One region of the Rhizobium sp. M1 genome, then DNA from elsewhere that is predicted to be linked to it. Evidence: riboswitches for the same ligand, from Rfam matches in the RefSeq annotation. Region 1 holds a riboswitch; each other region holds the start of a gene.

What was found. Region 1 has a riboswitch for thiamine pyrophosphate ahead of thiM (hydroxyethylthiazole kinase). Riboswitches for the same ligand answer to the same signal wherever they lie in the genome.
Region 2: another riboswitch for thiamine pyrophosphate. It lies ahead of thiC (phosphomethylpyrimidine synthase ThiC); the one in region 1 lies ahead of thiM (hydroxyethylthiazole kinase).
Region 3: another riboswitch for thiamine pyrophosphate. It lies ahead of CO655_RS00410 (ABC transporter permease); the one in region 1 lies ahead of thiM (hydroxyethylthiazole kinase).

What each region holds. Positions count from the first base shown of each region.
Region 1 covers NZ_NWSW01000003.1:335,360-342,865, reverse strand. The annotation lists gene CO655_RS05595 (invasion associated locus B family protein) at 1-67, opposite strand, end outside; TPP riboswitch at 749-845, shown strand; gene thiM (hydroxyethylthiazole kinase) at 888-1,691, shown strand; gene thiE (thiamine phosphate synthase) at 1,688-2,323, shown strand; gene thiD (bifunctional hydroxymethylpyrimidine kinase/phosphomethylpyrimidine kinase) at 2,320-3,153, shown strand; gene CO655_RS05575 (GNAT family N-acetyltransferase) at 3,377-3,856, shown strand; gene CO655_RS05570 (glycoside hydrolase family 3 N-terminal domain-containing protein) at 3,881-4,903, shown strand; gene CO655_RS05565 (ABC transporter substrate-binding protein) at 4,947-6,593, shown strand; gene CO655_RS05560 (ABC transporter permease) at 6,652-7,506, shown strand, end outside.
Region 2 covers NZ_NWSW01000023.1:109,909-117,414, forward strand. The annotation lists gene CO655_RS22600 (DNA repair exonuclease) at 1-631, opposite strand, end outside; TPP riboswitch at 923-1,054, shown strand; gene thiC (phosphomethylpyrimidine synthase ThiC) at 1,150-2,982, shown strand; gene thiO (glycine oxidase ThiO) at 2,985-3,971, shown strand; gene thiS (sulfur carrier protein ThiS) at 3,968-4,165, shown strand; gene CO655_RS22620 (thiazole synthase) at 4,167-4,940, shown strand; gene CO655_RS22625 (thiamine phosphate synthase) at 4,937-5,551, shown strand; gene CO655_RS22630 (substrate-binding domain-containing protein) at 5,731-6,759, shown strand; gene CO655_RS22635 (sugar ABC transporter ATP-binding protein) at 6,821-7,506, shown strand, end outside.
Region 3 covers NZ_NWSW01000001.1:76,947-84,452, forward strand. The annotation lists gene CO655_RS00380 (NADH-quinone oxidoreductase subunit NuoF) at 1-941, opposite strand, end outside; gene CO655_RS00385 (formate dehydrogenase subunit gamma) at 938-1,417, opposite strand; gene CO655_RS00390 (LysR family transcriptional regulator) at 1,549-2,442, opposite strand; gene CO655_RS00395 (metalloregulator ArsR/SmtB family transcription factor) at 2,522-2,863, opposite strand; gene CO655_RS00400 (SDR family oxidoreductase) at 2,966-3,736, opposite strand; gene soxR (redox-sensitive transcriptional activator SoxR) at 3,857-4,327, opposite strand; TPP riboswitch at 4,660-4,773, shown strand; gene CO655_RS00410 (ABC transporter permease) at 4,982-5,788, shown strand; partial or broken gene CO655_RS00415 (ABC transporter ATP-binding protein) at 5,785-6,596, shown strand; gene CO655_RS00420 (ABC transporter substrate-binding protein) at 6,665-7,506, shown strand, end outside.

The sequences.
Region 1 (7,506 bases):
GGAATATCAGGAGGGAGGCGACGGTCCGGAGACCTCCCTTCATGTGGTTTATCGAAAACTTGCCCATCAAAAAATACAACTTCAGGAGGATTTTATTTGCGTGCAGTGCCATATCGCTACAATCGCGCTCACCGTCAACCTGAACGTGTCAGAACGGTAAAGTTTCGGTTAGATATTTACGGCGCGTTTCCATTAGCCAAGTCCTGCATTCGCCGGACTCTTGACAGAAATTTACCGGCAAATCCGAGACTCGACAGTACTGAAATAACGAAAACAATGAGACACCATTCAACTTACGCGGAGCTGTCCAAATGCGCGCCTGCATTGAAAATACGGATAGGCAAACGCGAAGGGCGAATAAAATAATACAATTTGAAATTAAGAAAACCTGCAATCAGAAGAGTGCCTCATCTTCCAAGAAGATTTGTTGGCCACCCGTCACACCCTTCCCCGAATAAACACTGAAACTGCGACAGATCACGCGGGTATTGCGTCACCATCAAATATAAAGGTGTATTTCATCTGAATTGCACCCATGGTTGCCGCTGTTATTCCTGACCAAAAGGGGAGGCAAAGGTCGGGCGTTCCGAGACGCCTTCGCGCAATGCTGCTGTCGCCACCCGAATCATTGGGCTCCCCGGCTGGCAAGATCCGCTGATCATCCGCCCCTAATCATGGCTCAGTCGCCCTCAGCCGCGAACGTCATTTTCGGGATGACAGCCGCGCCCTTCTCTGCGAAAAAGAGGGCGATGAGAGACAGGGGCGTTCGTCGACAGACGGGCTGAGAAGAACCCTTCGAACCTGAACCGGATAATGCCGGCGGAGGGAGTCGCTCGGGGCAACGAAGTAGACGCCGCCCCGCGCCCGCCCCGCCAGAAAGGGGCGCCATGCAGAGCAAGATCACCTCGGGAGCCATGCTGAAGGCGATGCGGGAGAAGCCGCCGCTCGTTCACTGCATCACCAATTACGTCGCCATGAACATCGCCGCCAATGTCCTGCTTGCGTCAGGCGCCTCACCGGCCATGGTGCATGCGCCTGAGGAAGCCGGGGAATTCGCCGGGATCGCGAGCGCGCTGACCGTCAATATCGGCACGCTGTCGACGCAGTGGATCGAAGGCATGCTGGCGGCGGCGAAGGCGACGGCGTCATCAGGCAAGCCCTGGGTGCTCGATCCGGTCGCCCATTATGCTACGGCTTTCCGCCGCAATGCGGTCGCCGATCTCCTAGCGCTCACGCCGACGATCATCCGCGGCAACGCTTCCGAGATCATCGCGCTTGCCGGCGGAGAGAGCCGCGGCCAGGGCGTCGACAGCCGCGATCCCGTCGAGCAGGCGGAGGGTTCGGCCCGTCGGCTTGCGGAGCGGCAACAGGCCATCGTCGCCGTCACCGGCGCGGTCGATTTCGTGACCGATGGCGCCCGGGCGGTGCGCATCAAAGGCGGATCTGTCCTGATGCCGCAGGTCACCGCGCTCGGCTGCTCGCTCACCTGCCTGGTCGGCGCCTTCGCCGCCGCAGTGCCCGAGGATACGTTCGGCGCGACGGTCGCAGCACTCGCAACCTTCGCGGTTGCCGGCGAGGATGCCGCACTCGGAGCGGCCGGCCCCGGTTCCTTTTCCTGGCGTTTCCTCGATGCGCTGGCCGCGCTCGACGGTGAAACGCTCGATGCCAGGGCAAGGATATCGGCTGCATGAAGACTTTCGACCTTTCGCTCTATCTCGTCCTCGACCCCGATCTCTGCGCCGGGACCGGCATGGTCGAGACCGCCCGCCTTGCCGTTGCCGGCGGCGCGACGATGGTGCAGCTGCGCGACAAACAGGCCGGCACGGCACGCATGATCGAGACCGGCCATGCCTTGAAGCAGGCGCTCGTTGGCACCGGCGCGCTCCTCGTCGTCAATGACGATGTCGAGGCTGCCATCGCCATCGGCGCAGACGGCCTGCATATCGGCCAGGAGGATATGAACGCGCTCACCGCGCGGAGCATGATCGGCCCCGAGATGATCCTCGGTCTCTCGGTCGAGACCGAGGCGCTCGCCGCCGCCGTCGATGCCGATCTCGTCGATTATGCCGGCGTCGGACCGGTGTTTGCGACGCCGACCAAGGCCGACCACAAGCAGCCGATCGGCTTTGACGGGCTTGCCAGGCTGGTGAAGGCTTCGCCGGTGCCATCCGTTGCCATCGGCGGCCTCAAGGCTGACCATGTCGCCGAAGTGTTTGCTGCCGGCGCCAGAGGGCTTGCCGTCGTCTCCGCCATCTGCGGCACGCCGGATCCGGAAGCCGCCACGCGCCGCATAGCCGCAGAAATCCGAAAGGTCCCCGCATGATCCGCAACGTCCTCTCCATCGCCGGTTCCGATCCTTCTGGCGGCGCCGGCATCCAGGCCGATCTCAAGGCCTTTTCCGCCCGCGGCGTCTACGGCATGGCGGTGCTGACCGCACTGACGGCGCAGAACACCCAGGGCGTCACCGGCGTGCATCTGGTCCCGCCTCCATTCGTCGCCGACCAGGTCGATGCCGTCTTTGCCGATGTGCGCGTCGATGCCGTCAAGATCGGCATGATCGCCAATGCCGCCATCGCCGACGCCGTCGCCGCCGCACTTTCTAAAGCTCTGGCCGCAGCAACGGCCAACGGACGCGGCATTCCAGTCGTCCTCGATCCGGTCATGATCGCCAAAGGCGGGGCCGCCCTGCTCGCGCCCGAAGCGGTCGACGTGCTGACCCTCCGGCTACTACCGCTTGCCACGCTGCTGACCCCGAACCTGCCGGAGGCCGCCGCGCTGCTGCACCAGCCGGTCGCGACGAACCGGGCTGAGATGGCGGTGCAGGCCGAACGGCTGCGCGCCCTCGGCCCGGCCGCGGTGCTGGTCAAGGGCGGCCATCTCGACAGCGACGAGAGCCCCGACGTGCTGGCCGCCGCCGATGGCCTGCACTGGTTCGAAGCCCAGCGGGTGCCGACCAAGAACACGCACGGCACCGGCTGCACGCTGTCGAGCGCGCTGGCGGCCGAGCTTGCCAAGGGCGCCTCGGCGCGAGAAGCGGTCGCCATCGCCAAGGATTACCTTGCCGGCGCGGTCGCGGCGGCCGGACACCTTACCGTCGGCTCAGGCCACGGGCCGGTGCAGCATTTTCATGCGCTTTGGAAAGACGCCGAATAGGGTCCCTTCACAGAGACGGAGACATCGCGACCACGATGGAAAACGGCCCCGCCTCCCGGGCCGTTTTTGCATTGCGCCACCTTGCATTGAAACCGCGGCCGCGGGTCGACGGCCGCGAGGCGCGATTTGAAATAGCCTGTTGACAAGACGGGTGAGATGGCCAAGTCTATGACATTAAAAGGGGATATGTTCCGCAATAACGGAATAAGAGGAGGAATGACAGGTGCCAGACCTGCTTGTGAGCCTATATTCCGCGCGGCTCGCCGACCTGAAACAGAAAGCCGATGATGTCGGCGCCTCCATCCGCCCGGCCCTCCCCCCGGAGCTGCATCTCGTCGTCAACTGGGTTCGCGAACACTTCAGCGAGAACTGGGCAAGCGAGGTCTCGGTCGCCTTCTCCCGCCAGCCGGTCGCCTGCCTGATCGCGATCGAAGGCGGAACGCTTCAAGGCTTTGCCTGCTACGACACGACGGCGCGCGGCTTCTTCGGCCCGACCGGCGTTGACCCGCAAGCCCGCGGCAAGGGCATCGGGCTCGCGCTGTTTTCCGCCTGTCTTGAGACGATGAAGAGGCTCGGCCATGCCTATGCCTTCATCGGCGATGCCGGTCCGGTCGATTTTTACGCCAGGACCGCAGGCGCCATCACCATCCAGGCCCCCGACAAGGGCATTTACGAAGGCATGCTGAGAAGCATGCCGAAATGACCATCTGATACCGGAGCACTAGACTTGTCCTCGACCCCACTCGCCCTTTTCGTCGGCCTTCCCAATCCGGTTCTTTCGGATGAGGAATTCGCGCTGCTTCGCGAGACCAATCCGCTCGGCCTCTTCGTCGGCCGGCGCAATCAGCGCGAGCCGGAGCAGACGAAGCGGCTGATCGAACGCTTTCGCGAAGCCGTCGGCCGCGACGACGCCCCCGTCTTCACCGACCAGGAGGGCGGCCGCGTCCAGCACCTCGATGCTGGTCCCTGGCCGCTCTTCCGCAGCTCCGGCCAGTTCGCCGAGCTCGCGCGCCGCGATTTCGATCTCGGCAGAAAAGCATTGCGCCTTTCCTCCCAGGCCATGGGCGCGATGATGACGGAACTCGGCCTTTCGAGCGGCTGCTCGCCCGTTCTCGACCTCGTCTTCGAGACGACGAGCGCGGTCATCGGCGCCCGCTCCTTCGGCCCGGATCCCGATGTCATCGCCGCCCTCGGCCGCGAGGTGGTCGACGGCCTGCTCGAGACCGGCAACATGCCTGTGATGAAGCATATTCCCGGCCATGGCCGGGCGACGCTCGACTCCCACAAGGAGCGGCCGGTCGTCGACGCCAGCCGAGAAACGCTGACCACGACGGATTTCAAACCCTTCGTCGCATTGAAGGACACACCCTGGGCCATGGTCGCCCATGTCGTCTACTCCGCCTACGACAGGGAATTGCCGGCCTCCGTCTCACCGATCATGCACGACGTCATCCGCAAGGACTTGGGTTACGGGGGCGTGCTGATCTCCGACTGCATCTTCATGGAATCGCTCTCCGGTACCCTGCCGGAACGCGTCAAACAGGTGCTCGACGCCGGCTTCGACATCGCGCTCCACAGCCATGGCGATATCAGGGAAAGCGAAGCAGCCGCCAAGGCGGCGCGCCCGTTGACCGACGCCGCACTGCAGCGGATCGCCGCCGGCAAGGCCCGTCTCGGCAATCTCAAGATCGACTATCGGGCCGCCCATGCCGAGGTCGAAGACATATTTGCAAGCGCGCTGGTCTCCTGACTGGCGCGCCAACTCTCACCGTATAAAAGAAGGGGAATAAAACATGAAAAAATATCTTCTTGCCGCCGCCGGGCTGACGCTGCTTTCGGGATCTGCCATGGCGCAGACGATCCTGACGGCCAATATCGAACCGGCGACGACCTGGGTTCGCAACTTCAACCCGTTCAACCAGACCTCGGCGCGCCAGTCGACGCTCGATTTCATCTATGAGCCGCTTGTTATTTTCAATCGCTTCGACAGCAACAAGCCGGTCTACCGTCTGGCCGAAAGCTTCAAGCTTTCCGACGACCTGAAGAGCATCGAGTTCAAGCTGCGTCCGAACCTGAAATGGTCGGACGGCAAGCCGTTGACCTCAGCCGACGTCAAGTTCACCTATGACTACCTGAAGAAATTCCCGGCGCTCGATTTCGTCAGCATCTGGACCTTCGTTACCGACGTCCAGGCCGTCGATGCCCAGACCGTGCGCTTCACGCTCGCCAATCCGAGTTCGCTCGCCGCCGAGCAGATCTCGCAGCTGCCGATCGTCCCCGAACATGTCTGGAAGGATGTCGCCGACCCAGTCACCTTCGCCAACGAAAACCCGGTCGGCAGCGGCCCGTTGACCGAGGTCCCGCGTTTCACCGGCCAGACCTACGACCAGTGCCGCAACCCGCACTATTGGGACAACGCGCATCTGAAGGTCGATTGCATCCGTTTCCCGCAGCTTGCCGACAACAATCAGATGCTGACGGCAACGGCCGACGGCACGCTCGACTGGGGCGTCTCCTTCATTCCCGATATCGACAATGTCTATGTCTCCAAGGACCCGGCGCATTTCCACTACTGGTATTCGCCGAGCAGCATGGTCGCCTTCCTGTTCAACCTGGAAACCGCGAACGAGAACAACAAGAAGGCCTTCAACGACCTGAAATTCCGCCGTGCCGTGTCGATGGCGCTCGACCGCAAGACGATGATCGACGTCGCCGGCTATGGCTACCCGACGCTGAACGAAGATCCCGGCCTGATGGGCGAGCTTTACAAGAGCTGGGCGGATCCGTCGGTCAAGGCCGATTTCGGCAAGTTCGCCACCTATGACGCCGACGCCGCCAAGGCGCTGCTCGACGAGGCCGGCTACAAGGACAAGGACGGCGACGGCTTCCGCGACAATCCCGACGGCAGCAAGATCTCCTTCTCGATCATTGTCCCGAACTCCTGGACCGACTGGGTCGATACTGTCAACATCGCCGTCGAAGGCATGCAGGCGGTCGGCATCGATGCCAAGATCGAAACGCCCGAAGAAGCCGTCTGGACCGGCAACCTCATCAACGGCAGCTTCGATGCGGCGATCAACAGCCTGCCGGCTTCGGCCTCGCCCTACTACCCCTACAAGCGCGCCTTCAGCGCTTCGGACAAGGGCAAGACCCGCTTTACCGCGCAGCGCTGGTTCAATCCTGAGGTCGAGAAACTCGTCACCGAGTTCACCCATACCGCGGATCTCGCCAAGCAGAAGGAAACGATGAACAAGGCGCAACGCATCGTCGCCGAAAACATGCCGATGATTCCGGTGTTCAACAATCCGAACTGGTATCAGTACAACACCAAGCGCTTCACCGGCTGGTCGACCAAGGAAAATCCCTTCGTCAATCCGTCGATCTCGCGGACGAACCCGGCACGCCTCTTGAACCTGCTCGCGCTCGAGCCAGCCAAGTAAAGGCATTGATCCCGGGAGCGGTGGCGTTCAACGCCGCTCCCGCCACGACGGAGTTCCCATGGCTTTCCTGCTTCGCCGCCTCGTCTTCTACATGGCAGCCTTCATCGCGGCAGCGACGATCAATTTCTTCCTGCCGCGGCTGATGCCGGGCGATCCCGTGCAGATCATGTTTTCGAGCGCCGGCACCGAATTGCCGCCGGAAAGCCTGCAGGCGCTGAAGCTCACCTTCGGCTTCGTCGATGGGCCGCTCTGGCAGCAATATCTCACCTATCTCGGCAGCATCTTCACGGGCGATCTCGGCCGCTCGATCAAGTATTTCCCGCTGCCGGTCACCTCGGTGCTCGGCCATGCCCTGGTCTGGACCGTCGCCCTGATGGGGACGGCGACGATCGTCAGCTTTGCGCTCGGCACCTTGCTCGGCATCCTTGCCGCCTGGCGCCGCGGCAGCAGGTTCGATGTCGTCGTCTCCGTCGGTGCGATCTTCGCCACCTCGGTGCCGGCCGTCGTCACCTCGCTGATCGTGCTTTTCATCTTCGGTTTCACCCTCGGCTGGTTCCCGAACGGCTATGCCGCCGATCCCTCGCTCGATCCGGCCTTCAGCCTGCAGTATCTCGGCAGCGTCGCCTATCACGGCATCCTGCCGATGGTGACCCTCTGCACCGTGCTGATCGGCGGCTTCACCGTCACCATGCGCAACAACATGATCAACCTGCTCGGTGAGGATTATATCGTCATGGCCCGCGCCAAGGGCCTGTCCGACCGGCATGTGATGCTCTGGTATGCGGCGCGCAACGCCCTGCTGCCGACCGTTTCCAGCCTTGCCATCGCCATCGGCACCATCCTCGGCGGCTCGCTGGTGACCGAGGTCGTCTACAACTATCCCGGCCTCGGCAACATTCTCTACCAGGCGATC
Region 2 (7,506 bases), on a different contig from region 1:
TGATGACCGTCGCCGTGCCGGGATAGTGGCTGCGCTGATGAAGATGGCCGAGCGCCCAGTAGTCGAATCCCGAGGCGTGAAGGTCGAGCACGTTGCAGGGCGCATAAACGTCATGGCCGGCCGATCCGGCAAGGCTCGTATGCATGATGCCGATATTGACCGCACCTGCGACCGGCGGCTTGAACTTCGGCAGAAGCGGGTCCGGCGCCTGCGGCTTGGCGAAGCTCAGACCGTGGATCGCGATCGACAGACTGCCCTTCGTCGCCTCCACGGTCTCGGCGTGGCCGCCGAAGACCTTCACCGTATCGGGCATCACCAGCTCCCTGGCGATCTTCGACATCGCATCGTGATTGCCGCGGATCTTGAAGACGCAAATCCCCGCCCGGTTCAGCCGTTCCAGCTGGCTTGCCAGGAAGCGCGCCGTCTTCATCGACGTCTGCTCGCCGTCATAGAGATCGCCGGCGATGACCAGCGCATCGACCTGCTCCTCGAGGCAAAGGTCGACGATCGCGATCAGCGCCTGCCGGCTGGCGTCACTCACGAGATCGGCCAGCTCGGCGTTGCGAAGCGCCAGCGACCGCAGCGGAGAGTCGAGGTGGAGATCGGCAGTGTGAACGAAACGATAAGCCATGAATGCAGAAATCGTGTTGCGACAGAATGATGAGCCGGTGCCGTCGGACAGATGAACGCGCGGTCGCTGTCACGTGGCCGTGAGGATGAGAATATGGAGCACGCGTCCAAGGGGCGCGAGCGAAATGGCCCGGCAAACCGGCCCATCCACAATCAATGTTGCTCGACCGGGGCCGGTCCGGCCGCCGGCACACTCTACGATACCAGCCGATCGGCGACCAGCATCGACAGCCACTGCCTTGAAACGCAAAAGGGCTTCTTGACACAAAGGCCGCTGCGGTCTTTGATGGCGACCATTCACCAGGGGTGTCCCGGCAAGGGGCTGAGATTCTGCTAGACGATTCGGCTTTGCCGATTGTGGCGCAGTGACCCGTTGAACCTGATCCAGTTCATACTGGCGTAGGGACGGTGCGGACGCTGCGGCTGTTGGGCGGATTTTCGCTTTGTCGCGCAAGGCGTCTTTCCATCATTCCAACACTGGAACTGGGTCTCCAAACGTCAAACCTTGGAGCCTCATCCATGAATATTGTTGCACCCCAGCTTACTCCCGTCGTCACCACCGGCTCGCTTCCGGCCTCGACCAAGATCGTCAAACCCGGAACGCTCTATCCGGATCTGCGCGTACCGATGCGCGAAATCAGCCTTCACCCGACCTCCGGCGAGCCGCCGGTTACGGTCTATGATTCCTCCGGCCCCTATACCGATCCGGCCCATATGGTTTCCATTGACGCCGGGCTGCCGCGTTTGCGCGAAGCCTGGGTCAGGGCGCGTGGCGACGTCGAAGCCTATGAAGGCCGGGTGGTGAAGCCTGAAGACAATGGTTTTGCCACGGGCGAGCGGCTGACGCCGGAATTTCCCATTCGCAACACGCCGCTAAAGGCAAAGGCCGGACGCGCCGTCACCCAGCTCGCCTATGCGCGGGCCGGCATTATCACCCCGGAAATGGAGTTTATCGCGATCCGCGAAAACCTCGGCCGGCAGGCCGCGAAGGAGGCGCTCGCGCGCGACGGCGAGAGCTTCGGCGCGCATGTTCCGGATTTCGTGACGCCCGAATTCGTGCGGCGGGAAGTCGCCGAGGGCAGGGCGATCATCCCCGCCAATATCAACCACCCCGAAACCGAACCGATGATCATCGGCCGCAATTTCCTGGTGAAGATCAACGCCAATATCGGCAATTCGGCGGTCACCTCGTCGATGGCGGAAGAGGTGGAGAAGATGGTCTGGGCGATCCGCTGGGGCGCCGACACTGTCATGGACCTTTCCACCGGCCGCAACATTCACAACATCCGCGAATGGATCATTCGCAATTCGCCGGTTCCGATCGGCACGGTGCCGCTTTACCAGGCGCTCGAGAAGGTGAACGGCATTGCCGAAGATCTGACCTGGGAAGTCTATCGGGATACGCTGATCGAACAGGCCGAGCAGGGCGTCGATTATTTCACCATCCATGCCGGCGTGCGGCTGGCCTATATCCCGCTCACCGTCAATCGCGTCACCGGCATCGTCTCACGCGGCGGCTCGATCATGGCCAAGTGGTGTCTGCATCACCACAAGGAGAGTTTCCTCTACGAGCATTTCGAGGAAATCTGCGACATCTGCCGCGCCTATGACGTCTCCTTCTCGCTCGGCGACGGTTTGCGTCCGGGATCGATCGCGGATGCCAATGACGCAGCGCAATTTGCCGAGCTGGAAACGCTGGGCGAACTGACCAAGGTTGCCTGGGCGAAGGACTGCCAGGTGATGATCGAGGGCCCCGGCCATGTGCCGATGCACAAGATCAAAGAGAATATGGACAAGCAGCTCAAGGTCTGCGGCGAAGCGCCCTTCTATACACTCGGACCGCTGACGACCGACATCGCGCCGGGCTATGATCACATCACCTCCGGTATCGGCGCCGCGATGATCGGCTGGTTCGGCACGGCCATGCTCTGCTACGTCACACCGAAGGAGCATCTGGGGCTGCCCGACCGCAGCGACGTCAAAACCGGCGTCATCACCTACAAGATCGCCGCCCATGCCGCCGATCTCGCCAAGGGACATCCGGCCGCCCGCATCCGCGACGACGCGCTGTCGCGCGCGCGCTTCGAATTCCGCTGGGAGGATCAGTTCAACCTCTCCCTCGACCCGGATACGGCCCGCTCCTTCCACGACGAGACCCTGCCGAAGGAGGCGCACAAGGTGGCGCACTTCTGTTCGATGTGCGGCCCGAAATTCTGCTCCATGCGAATTTCCCACGACATTCGCGCCGAAGCTCAGAAAGAGGGATTGGAAGCGATGGCGGCCAAGTACCGCGATGGCGGCGATCTCTACATGCCGGTCGCAGAGGTCGCGAAAACTCCCGCCGGAGAATGACCATGCGCGTTCTCGTCAAAGGGGCCGGCGTTGCCGGCCTCACCGTGGCCTGGCAGCTCTATCGCCACGGCTTCCGCGTCACCCTTGCGGAGCAGGCCGACAAGGCCGGCGCCGGCGCATCCGGCTTTGCCGGCGGCATGCTGGCGCCGTGGTGCGAACGGGAAAGTGCGGAGGAGCCGGTGCTGACGCTCGGTCGCCTTGCCGCCGATTGGTGGGAGGCGGCATTGCCCGGCCATGTCAATCGCCGGGGAACGCTTGTCGTGGCGGGCGGGCGCGATTCCGGCGAGCTCGACCGCTTTTCCCGCCGGACAAGCGGATGGGAATGGCTGGACGAGGCGGCGATCGCCGCTCTGGAGCCTGATCTCGCCGGCCGCTTCCGCAGGGCGCTGTTCTTCCGGCAGGAAGCGCATCTCGATCCACGGCAGGCGCTCGCCGCCCTGGCCGCAGGGTTGGAGGACGCCCGCATGCGTCTCATGCTCGGCGTCACGGGCGAAGCTGATCTTGCCCATTATGACCGGGTAATCGACTGCACCGGTGCCGCCCAGATCGGCCGGCTGCCTGGATTGCGCGGTGTTCGAGGCGAGATGCTCTGCATCGAAACAGGCGAGGTCAGTCTCTCCCGCCCCGTCCGCCTGCTGCATCCGCGCCACCCGATCTATATCGTGCCGCGCAAAAAAAACCGCTTCATGGTCGGGGCGACGATGATCGAAAGCGACGATGCCGGCCCGATTACCGCGCGTTCGCTGATGGAATTGCTGAACGCCGCCTACGCCTTGCATCCTGCCTTCGGCGAGGCACGGGTCACGGAAACCGGCGCAGGCGTGCGGCCCGCTTATCCCGACAATCTGCCGCGCGTGACGCAGGAGGGACGCACCCTCCATGTCAACGGCCTCTACCGCCACGGCTTTCTGCTGGCGCCGGCCTTGGCCGGCGAAGTGGCGCGGCGTCTTCTCACAGAACAAGGACCTCAGGAAAGGAGGGCGTCATGACCTTCATCATCAATGGCGAGGAACAGGAGGTCGCGGCCGCGACGCTCGCAGATCTGCTTCTCGCTCTGGACTACGAAGGCGGGTGGCTGGCGACCGCGGTGAACGGCGAACTGGTGCACCGCGAGGATCGCGCCGATTTCGTGCTCGGCGAGCGCGACCGCATTGAAATTCTCTCACCGATGCAGGGAGGCTGACATGCTGAAACTCTACGACGTCGAGGTCCATTCCCGGCTGCTGCTCGGCACCGCCCGCTACCCGTCGCCCGCCGTCCTGGCAGAAGCCGTGAGACGCTCGAAGGCCGAAATTGTCACCGTCTCGCTGCGGCGCGAGGCCGCCGGCGGCAAGGCGGGCGGCGCCTTCTTCGAGCTGATCCGCGAGCTCGGCGTGCGGGTGCTGCCGAATACGGCCGGGTGCCACAGCGTGCAGGAGGCTGTGCTGACGGCGAAGATGGCGCGCGACGTTTTCCGCACCGACTGGATCAAGCTCGAAGTGATCGGCCATCACGATACGCTGCAGCCCGATGTTTTCGGCCTTGTCGAGGCGGCCCGCATCCTGACCGGCGAGGGCTTTCAGGTCTTCCCCTATACGACCGACGACCTTGTCGTCGCCGAAAGGTTATTGGAGGCCGGCTGCCGCGTCCTGATGCCTTGGTGCGCGCCGATCGGCTCCGCCATGGGGCCGGTGAACCCGATGGCACTGCGGTCATTCCGAGCGCATTTTCCGGATGTGCCGCTCATCGTCGATGCCGGCATCGGCCGCCCGTCGCATGCCGCCGCCGTCATGGAGTACGGTTACGACGCCGTTCTTCTCAACACCGCCGTTGCCGGCGCAAGCGACCCTGCCGCCATGGCCGAGGCCTTCGCACTTGCCATCGATGCCGGCCGCCTCGCGCATGGCGCCGTACCGCTGGAGCCGCGCGACATGGCCGTTCCCTCAACTCCCGTCATCGGAAAGGCCATCTTCTCATGACGCTCGACCCCTTCTATCTCATCGTCGACAGCGCCGAATGGATCGAGCGTCTCGTGCCGCTCGGCGTCAAACTCGTCCAGCTGCGCATCAAGGACCGGCCGGAGCCGGTGCTTCGCGAGGAGATCCGGCGTGCGAAAGCCGCCTGCGTGGCAGCGGGCTGCCAATTGATCATCAACGATTACTGGAGGCTGGCGATCGACGAGGGATGCGATTTCATTCATCTCGGGCAGGAAGACCTGATGGCGGCCGATCTGGCTGCCATTCGCCGCGCCGGCCTGAAGCTCGGCCTTTCCACGCACGATCCATCAGAACTAGAAACCGCGCTGGCCGCCGCGCCGGACTATGTTGCCCTTGGGCCGGTCTGGCCGACGATCCTCAAAGAAATGAAATGGGCGCCGCAAGGCGTCGAACGCCTTGCGGCCTGGCGGCGGCGCGTCGGACCAATGCCGCTCGTGGCCATTGGCGGGATCACCGCCGAACGCGCGCCGCTGGTATTGGAAAACGGCGCCGATAGCGCTGCCGTGGTCACCGATATCACCCGCAATCCGGATCCCGAGGCCCGCACACGACAGTGGCTGGCCGCGACCGCGCCTTGGCGATCTGTCGGTTGAGACGCCGCATGGCTGAAGTGAAATATATTTCAAGTCGTGAATTATATTGACAGTCCTCGAGCTTTACGCTTAGCTGCCCATACCGGACGTCGAGGAGGAAGTCCGGACTTCAACACGATCAGCGGCGCTTTTCGGCGCCCTCGGGCTTTTGGGAGAGGCTTCGGCCTCAAGGAGGACTCTTGCGCACTTTACTCACCACGACCGCAATGGCGGTTTTTGCTGCAACGTTTATCGCCGGCTCCGCCGCCGCTGCGACGGAGAACCCGTTCCGCTGCAAGCCAGGCGAAAAATACGTCATGAACGTCATGGTTTCGGGCGTCGAATATTGGTTCCCGGTTTACGAGATGTTCAAGCAGGCGGGGCAACAGCTCGGCTGCGAAACGGAATATACCGGCACGCCGGAATATGACGTCAACAAGCAGATCGCCACTTTCGACCAGGCGCTGGCGCAAAATCCGGCCGGCATTCTCGTCCATCCGATGAATTCCGACCCGTTCATCGAGCCGATCAACCGCGCCATCGGCCAGGGCACGGCGGTCGTCACCTTCGCGGCAGACTCGCCGCTCTCCAAGCGCGTCTCCTTCATCACCTCGGACAATACCCGCGAAGGCACCTATGCCGCCGATGCGATCGCCGAGAAGATGGGCGGCAAGGGCGAATATGCCGTTCTCGAAAACCCCGGCCAGGACAACCACGACAAGCGCATCGCCGCCTTCATCGCCCGCATGGAAGAGAAGTGGCCGGATATGAAGCTCGTCGGCCGCGCCGCATCCAACCAGGATCCGACCAAGGCTTACCAGGGGCTTTCCAGCCTCATCCAGGCCAATCCGAACCTCGGGGCGGTTTTCATGCCGGAAGCGAATTCGGCGATCGGCGCCGCGCAGGCCAACAAGGAAACCGGCGGCAAGGTCCTCGTCATGTGCGCCGACGTCAACGCCAACATCCTCGACATGATCAAGGCCGGCGAAGTCTTCGGCTCGATCAACCCGAACCAGGGCATGCAGGGTTATATGGGCTTCATGCTGCTGTGGCTCGCCAAGCACCCGGAACTGATCGATCCGATGAACGACGCCAAGCGCTCGGGCTTCAACCCGATGAGCATCCCGGTCGTCGACAACGGTCTCTCGATCGTGACCGCGGCAAATGCCGACGACTTCTATTGGGACAAGTATCTCAAGCATCGCGGCACCAAGGGCATCGAGGAATAAGACCCCGACAGGCCATCCGCACTTTTCGGTGCGGATGGCCGAGACGGAGAGGAGGAAGATGATGGCGGAGCCCGTGCTCACCATTCATGGTGTCACCAAGCATTTCGGGGCGGTGAAGGCGTTGACGGATGTCGACTTCACGCTCGAGCGCGGTGAAGTCCATGCGCTTTGCGGCGAGAACGGCGCCGGCAAGTCGACGCTGATGAACATCATCGCCGGCGTGCTGCAGCCGACCGAAGGCGAAATCCGCGTCGACGGCAAGGCTGTGCGCATTTCCTCTCCGGCCGCCGCCCAGTCTCTCGGCATCGGCCTGGTGCATCAGGAAATCGCGCTCTGCCCGGATGCGACGGTCGCTGAAAACATGTTCATGGCGGCGACCAACCGTCGCCGGGCGCCGCTCATGAACTACCGCGGGCTGGAGCGCGATGCGCAGGCGGTGATGAACCGGCTTGCCGCGATCGATGTCCGCCGCAAGGTTGCCGACCTGCCGATATCAAGTCAGCAGCTCGTCGAGATCGCCAAGGCGTTGACGCTCGACTGCCGCGTGCTGATCCTCGACGAACCGACGGCTGCCCTGACCGAGACCGAGGCGCAACAGCTCTTCTCGATCATCCGCGACCTCAAGGCGAACGGCATTTCGATCATCTATATCAGCCACCGCATGGCGGAAATCTTCAGCCTCTGTGACCGGGTCACCGTGTTCCGTGACGGCCGCTACGTCTGCACCGACCGCATTGCCGACGTGAC
Region 3 (7,506 bases), on a different contig from region 1:
GAAGCGAGCGAGATCACGTTGTTGATGACGGTCGGACAGTCGAACAGTCCCTTATGCGCCGGCAGCGGCGGCTTGGCGCGCACGACGCCGCGCTTGCCTTCGAGGCTGTTCAAAAGGGCCGTCTCCTCGCCGCAGACATAGGCGCCGGCGCCGGTGCGCACTTCGATATCGAAGGCGCGGCCCGAGCCGAGCACCGACGGGCCGAGGATCCCGGCCTGTCGCGCGATGGCGACGGCCTCGCTCATCGCAGCGATCGCATGCGGATATTCCGACCGCGTGTAGACGAAGCCCTTCGTGGCGCCGGTCGCAAGTCCTGATATCGCCATGCCTTCGATCAGCACGAAGGGATCGCCCTCCATGATCATCCGGTCGGCAAAGGTGCCGCTGTCGCCCTCATCGGCATTGCAGACGATATATTTGCGGTCGCCGGCCGCATCGAGAACGGTCTTCCATTTGATGCCCGTGGGGAAACCTGCGCCGCCGCGTCCACGCAGGCCGGAATCGGTGACTTCCTTGACGATTTCGGCGGGCGCCATCGAAACGGCGCGGCGGAGGCCGGCAAGGCCGCCATGCGCCTCGTAATCCGAAAGCGAGAGCGGATCGATGACGCCGCAGCGGGCGAAGGTCAGGCGGGTCTGTTGCTTCAGGAACGGGAGGTCTTCAACCTCCCCGAGACAGAGCGGGTGATCGCCGCCATTGGCAATGCCGGCGTCGAAAAGACCGGACACATCCTTTGCCTTCACCGGTCCGTAGCCGATGCGCTTGCCGGCAAGCTCGACCTCGACCAGCGGCTCCAGCCAGAACATTCCGCGCGAGCCGTTGCGCACGATCTCGGCATCGAGGCCGCGGGCGACGATCTCCTGGGCAATCGCCTTTGCCACCTTTTCGGCCCCGAGCGCCAGCGCAGCGGCATCGCGCGGAACATATATCTTGACTGTCATCGGCGCGCCTCCGCAACGAGTTCCGTCGCCATCTGATCGTCGACCCGGCCATACACCTCGCCATCGAGCATCGCCGACGGGCCGCAGGCGCAGAGCCCGAGGCAGTAGACCGCCTCCAGCGTCACGCTGCCGTCGAGCGTCGTCTGGTGAAAATCGATGCCGAGCAGCGCCTTGATGCGCTCAGCCAGCGCGTCGCCGCCCATCGACTGACAGGCCTCGGCGCGACAGAGCTTCAGCACATGCCGCCCGGCGGGGTGGTCGCGATAATCGTGATAAAAGCTCATCACGCCATGCACCTCGGCGCGCGAAAGGTTCAGTTCCTCCGCGATCACGGGCAGGGCTTGCTGCGGCACATAACCGAATTCCTGCTGAACTTGATGCAGAATGGGAAGCAGCGGCCCTTCAAGGAAGCGAAGGTCGGCGACAATGGAACGCGTGCGTGCTGCGATATCGCCTTCGGCGATATGAATGGTCATAAGGCAGCCCTCCCAGCCGCTGGCTCGTTGCGGAATGGCGCCCTCCCCAGCGAGGCCATCCCACACGCAGCATCTCAAGGAAGCTGGCGACGATCAATAAAGCTATCTTGTGGATTGATAGGTTTTTCCTATCAGAGCTCTTCATCCTGCACGAGCACTCGCGCTTCATGCAGCAAGGCCGACACGAGCGGCGTGAAGGGCTCGCGATACGGCGCGACGAGGCCGACCAGATGGTGGGCCTCCGGTTCAACGATCGGGATCATGCGGATTTCTATTGGGAATCCAAATGATTTCGCGACGTTGCGCGGCATGATGCTTGCCCAGCGTCCGGTTCTGACATGCGAGAACAGCACGATCATCGAGTTGGATTCGAGGGTTGGATGCACCGTCGCGCCGGCTTCCGTCAGGTGCCGATTGATGATGCGTCGGTTCTGCATGTCGGCGGTCAATAGACAAAGCCGAAGATCGCCGACCTCCTTCCAGGTCACAGTGTCGCGATCAGACAGCGGGCTGCCCGCAGCCGTGATCAGATGATAGCGCTCGGCATAGAGGGGAACACTGGTGACGCGGCCGAGCGGCTCATTTTCAAGGTAGGTGATGCCGGCGTCGATCTCGAGATTTTCGAGCATGCTCAGCACCTGCAGCGAATTGCGCGAGACGATCGAGAAGGTCACGCCCGGATGTCGTTCCTGAAAGGGCGTGGTGATGCGCGACAGCATGGCGAGCGCCGTCGGAATGGCGGCGAGGCGAATGTGGCCGGAAAGACCGCGCCGCGCCGCGCGCATTTCCTCGCGCATGGTGCGGGCATCGCCGACGATGCGCCGCGCCCATTCGAGCACGCGCTGCCCCTCCGGCGTCAGCCCCTGAAACCGCGACCCGCGCTGCACCAGCATGACGCCGAGCTGATCCTCCAGCTGGCGGATGGCGGCCGAGAGCGTCGGCTGCGAAATCCCGCATTCCTCCGCAGCGCGGCCGAAATGCTTTTCATTGGCAAGGGCGATGAAGAATTCCAGCTTGTCGATCATCCGGTCTCCCGACCCGGCATGATATCATCCGGATCCAGCCCATCTTCTGCGCGGCAGCCGCCGCGCGACCCGACATGCTTTAACCGCTTTCGGCAGCCGGAAAAAGATCGAACAGCGATTCGAGGAAGGCAAGCACGCTGAGATTGCCGATGCTGTAATAGACCAGCCTGCCCTGACGGCGCGTATTGACCAGCCCTTCGAGCCTCAGACGCGCGAGTTGCTGCGAGACCATTGCCTGTTGTATGCCGAGAATATTCTCGATTTCACCCACTGTCCGCTCCTCATTCGCGAGGATGCAGAGGATGAGAAGTCGGCTCTGATGCGCCAGCGCCTTCAGCAGATCGCTCGCTTCATGGGCTTTTGCAGCGAGTTTGTGCAATTCCTGGCCGGTCATCCCCGGCTCCGGTATAGGCAACGGCATTCGGCATCTCGGAAGGGAAGCAAAAGGTAGATCAGCACAATAGCATATTCGCACAAGCGAATTCGTCAAATGTGATGAAATGCCAAAAAAGGTCCAAGTAAATCAGCAGATAAGCTGACCGCCGTTGATCTCGAGGACTTGGCCCGTAATGTATCCGGAGAGCGAAGAAGACGCCAGGAACAGATAGGCGGGAGCGCAATCCTCGGCCGTGCCGAGCCGTTGCAGGGGAATGGATTTTCGCGTCTGCTCCAGCTTTTCGCGGGAGGAATAGCGCTCATGGAAATCCGTCTCGATCGTTCCCGGCGAGACGCAATTGACCCGGATGCCATCCGGCGCCAGCTCACGGGCAAGCGCCTTGGAATAGGTGGAAACGAAGGCTTTCGAGGCCGAATAGACCGAAGAACCGGGACTGCCGCCAGTCAGCGCTGAAATCGAAACCGTGTTGACGATGGCGGCGCCTTCGGCCGCCTTCAATGCCGGCAACAGCGCCCGGGTCAGCGCCACCACCGACGTCTGGTTCAGCCGTACGATCGCTTCATAATCCGCGTCGGTCAGCGTCGCGGCCGGAAAACGGCCGAGCATGGTGCCGGCATTGTTGACGAGCACATGCACCTTGTCGAAGAAGGCGAGAGCGTCCTCTGCAAATTGCGCAGCGCCGCCGACCGCGGTGAAATCGGCGTTGAGCAACAGCGCCCGTCTTTCCGATCCAGCCGTCAGCAGGAAATCCGGCAGATCCCGTCCCGGTTTGCGCCCGGTATGGACGATCACCTTCGCGCCGCAGTCCAGGAACTGCCGGGCCACCTCGAGGCCGATGCCCCGCCCGGCGCCGGTGACGACGACATTGCGATTTTCGAATAGTCTCGGATGGAACACGAAGCCGTCCTCCTCGCGGACGATGCCGCCGGTTGCGTCATTCGCCCTTAACATATGCGCGCGCCGGCCGAAAGAAAGGCACGCATCGATCTTTCCGCGCAGGAGAGAGCTCCGGGAGGCTCAGCTTTCGTTCCCGCTCTCCAGAAGCCGCGCACCCGGCCCTTCCTCGCCAAGCCGATCGCAGGGATTGCGCAAGGGGCAGCTGTCGATCGACAGACAGCCGCAGCCGATGCAGCCGGTCAGACGGTCTCGCAGCAGGCTGAGCCGTCTGATTCGCTCGTCGAGTTCATTCTTCCAGCGCGCCGACAGCGTCTGCCAGTCAGCAACCGTCGGCGTGCGCCCCTGCGGCAGGGAGGCAAACGCCGTCTGGATTTCCGAAAGCGGAATGCCGACACGTTGCGCCACCTTGATGATGCCGAGCCGGCGAAGCACGTCACGTCCGTAACGCCGCTGATTGCCGCGCGTGCGGATGCTGGAGATCAGCCCCTTGGCCTCATAGAAATGCAATGCCGAGACGGCAAGACCGCTGCGTTCCGCCACTTCGCCGACCGTCAAAAGCCTGCCGAGCGGCGTAACGGTGATCGTATCCATCGCCTCTTGACCTCAATATTAGTTGAGGTTTTATAACGCCTGCTCCCCCGGGCGTAAAGCCCAGGTGCAGGAAGGAGCGACAGTCAGATCACCCGGTCGATAGCGGACTGAAATCATGGCGCCGGCATTTGCCACCCTCGCCACGGCCGCGTCCTGCCGATATAGCCGCCTGAGACGAGCTCGGGTTCCGTTCCCGGCAGGTACGGAACCTCGGAAAACACCCGGGCAGGACTCCGCCCGGGTGTTTTTTCGCGTCCGCGGTTCCGTTCCGACCCGGCGGACGGATGTGTGATTTTGCGGTTGCGGTAAGAAAACCCCGATGATAGTTTTCGCTGAAATAACAGGGGAGCTCCGTGTCGCCGGGGCTGAGATGAGAAGCGCAAGCCTCCGGACCCTTCAAAGCTGATCTGGGTAATGCCAGCGGAGCGAGGTTCAGATGTTTTCCGGCGCACAAGTGTCACCCTTTCCGATATCCGGCAGGCTCGCCGGCACCATTCCCGATGTCTTCGACAGGTTTGCGCATCTGCGGCGCCGCGCGACTTTTCAAGCGCGCCAAGGGCGCCGCGGCACTTTGAATCGCTGCATGATTTTGTCCTTGGATCGATTCCGACCTGAAGAATCATGCAGCCGGACGAAAGCCTGAAATCGACGCTGATGACATCGCCACCACCATCGGATTCGCGCCTTGCCGCGCTCGGTGCCGCCCTCTACCGGGCGACCCCCGCCCTGCTCGCCGGTTTTGCTTTTCTGGCCGCATGGGAACTTTATGTCGATCTCTCCGGCATCAAACCGTCCATCCTGCCGGCGCCTTCGCGCATCCTGACCCAGGGCTGGCTGAACCGCGAAGCGTTGATATCAAACACTTGGCCGACGCTCGGCGCCACACTCGGCGGCTTCGCCCTGTCGCTCGCCTTCGCTTTCGTCTCGTCGATCCTGATGGATTTCATGCCCTTCATGCGCCGGGCATTGCTGCCGATCTTCATTGCCAGCCAGACCCTGCCGCTGGTGGCGATCGCGCCCCTCGTCGTCCTCTGGTTCGGTTTCGGCCTGTTGCCGAAGATATTGCTGGTTGCGCTCGTCACCTTCTTCCCGCTGCTCGTCGCTTTGCTGCAGGGTTATGAGGCAACCGACCGCGACATCGCTGAACTCTTGAACTCGATGAAGGCAAGCCGCTGGCGCATTTTCCGCCTGGCCCGGCTTCCCTCCTCGCTGCCCTATTTCTTCGCCGGCCTCAGGATCTCGATCACCTATGCCGTCGTCGGCGCGATCTTTGCCGAATATGCGGGAGCCGCACGCGGCCTCGGCATCTATATCCTCAACGCCAAGAACAATTTCCGGCCGGATCTCGTCCTCGCCGCCGTCGTCGTCAGCGCCGTACTGACACTCTGCCTCTTCGGAGTGACGCTGATGATCGAGCGCCTCGTCATGCCCTGGCAACCGTCCGGGGAGCGCCGCCGATGACCGATGAACTGGTCGAACTGCGCAAGATTTCGAAATCCTTCGACGGCATGCAGGTGCTCGGCGACATTTCGCTCGCTGTCGCAAGCGGCGAGTTCGTCTCGATCGTCGGCCCCTCCGGCTCCGGAAAGTCGACGGTACTCGGACTGCTGACCCAGGCGCTTCGACCCGATTCAGGCGCCTTGCTCTTCAAGGGCGCCCCGCTGGAACAGGCACCGCATTCCTTTGCCTTCATGCCGCAACGCGACGCGCTGATGCCCTGGCGCCGGATCATCGACAATGCCGCACTCGGCCTGGAGGTGGGCGGCATGAGCCGTCGCGCCGCCCGCGCCACCGTGGCGCCGCTGTTCGAGCATTTCGGCCTTGCCGGCTTCGAACACCATTATCCCGCCGAGCTCTCCGGCGGCATGCGCCAGCGCGCCGCGCTGTTGCGCACCGTCGTCCAGAGCCAGGACATGCTGCTGCTCGACGAGCCTTTCGGCGCGCTGGACGCGCTGACGCGCACGCAGATCCAGGAATGGCTGCAGGGCATGTGGACGCAACATCGCTGGACGGCCTTGTTGATCACCCACGACGTTCGCGAGGCGGTGTTCCTCTCCGACCGGATCTACGTGCTATCGGCGCGCCCGGCGCGTATCATCCGCCAATTCCGCGTTCCCCTGCCCCGCCCGAGAAGCATCGCCGATCTCGGCTCGCCGGCGGCCCAGGCGATCGAGACCGAAATCCTGCAAACCCTGCTTCATCCGCTAGAACAGGATGATTTTAGGCCGGTCGGCCTAAATCAGAATCCTGCTCCAATTTAAAGAGTTAGAGCATGATGTCGTCCGAAAACCGCTCACACTTTTCGGCATCATGCTCTAGAGACCTGAGGAGGTCACCATGCTGCTTCTCACCCGTCGACAGACGATCCTCGCCGCCCTGGCGACAAGCCTCGCCGGCCGCACCGCCTTCGCCCAGTCAGCGCCGGCAAAGGTTCGCATTGCGCTCGACTGGACGCCCAACACCAACCATATCGGCATCTATGTCGCCAAGGCGAAGGGCTTCTATGCCGCCGCCGGCCTCGACGTCGAAATTCTACCCTTTACCGACACCAGCGCCGGCACGCTGGTGTCGAACGGGGTCGCCGATTTCGGCATCAGCAGCGAGATCGAGGCCATGACGCAGCGCGCCGGCGGCGGTGACGTGAAGATGGTCTACGGCGTCGTCCAGACCGAAACCGCGCGTCTGATCTATAAGGCCGGACGCGACGACATCAAGAGCCCTAAAGATCTCGACGGCAAGACCTATGGCGGCTTTGGCGGCACCTGGGAGAGCGCTCTGATCTCCGCGATGATCCGCAATGACGGCGGCACGGGCGACGTCAAGACCGTCACCCTCGGCACTTCCGCCTACGAGGCGCTGGACAATGGCTCGGTCGATTTCACGCTGGAGATCTACACCTGGGAAGGCATCGCCGCCGAGCTGGAAAACCGCAAGCTCGGCCGCTTCCACTATTCCGATTATGGCATTCCCGACGAGCAGACGACCGTCATCGTTTCCAGCGACGCCTATCTTGCGGTGAGTCGGGAACACGCCCGCGCCTTCATCCAGGCCACGCGCCAGGGTTATGCCTATTCCGTCGACCATCCTGACGAAGCCTGCGACCTGCTGATTTCCAACAGCAATGGCGCACTGATGAATACGGAACTGGTAAAAGCGTCCCAGAAGGCATTGATCGACGG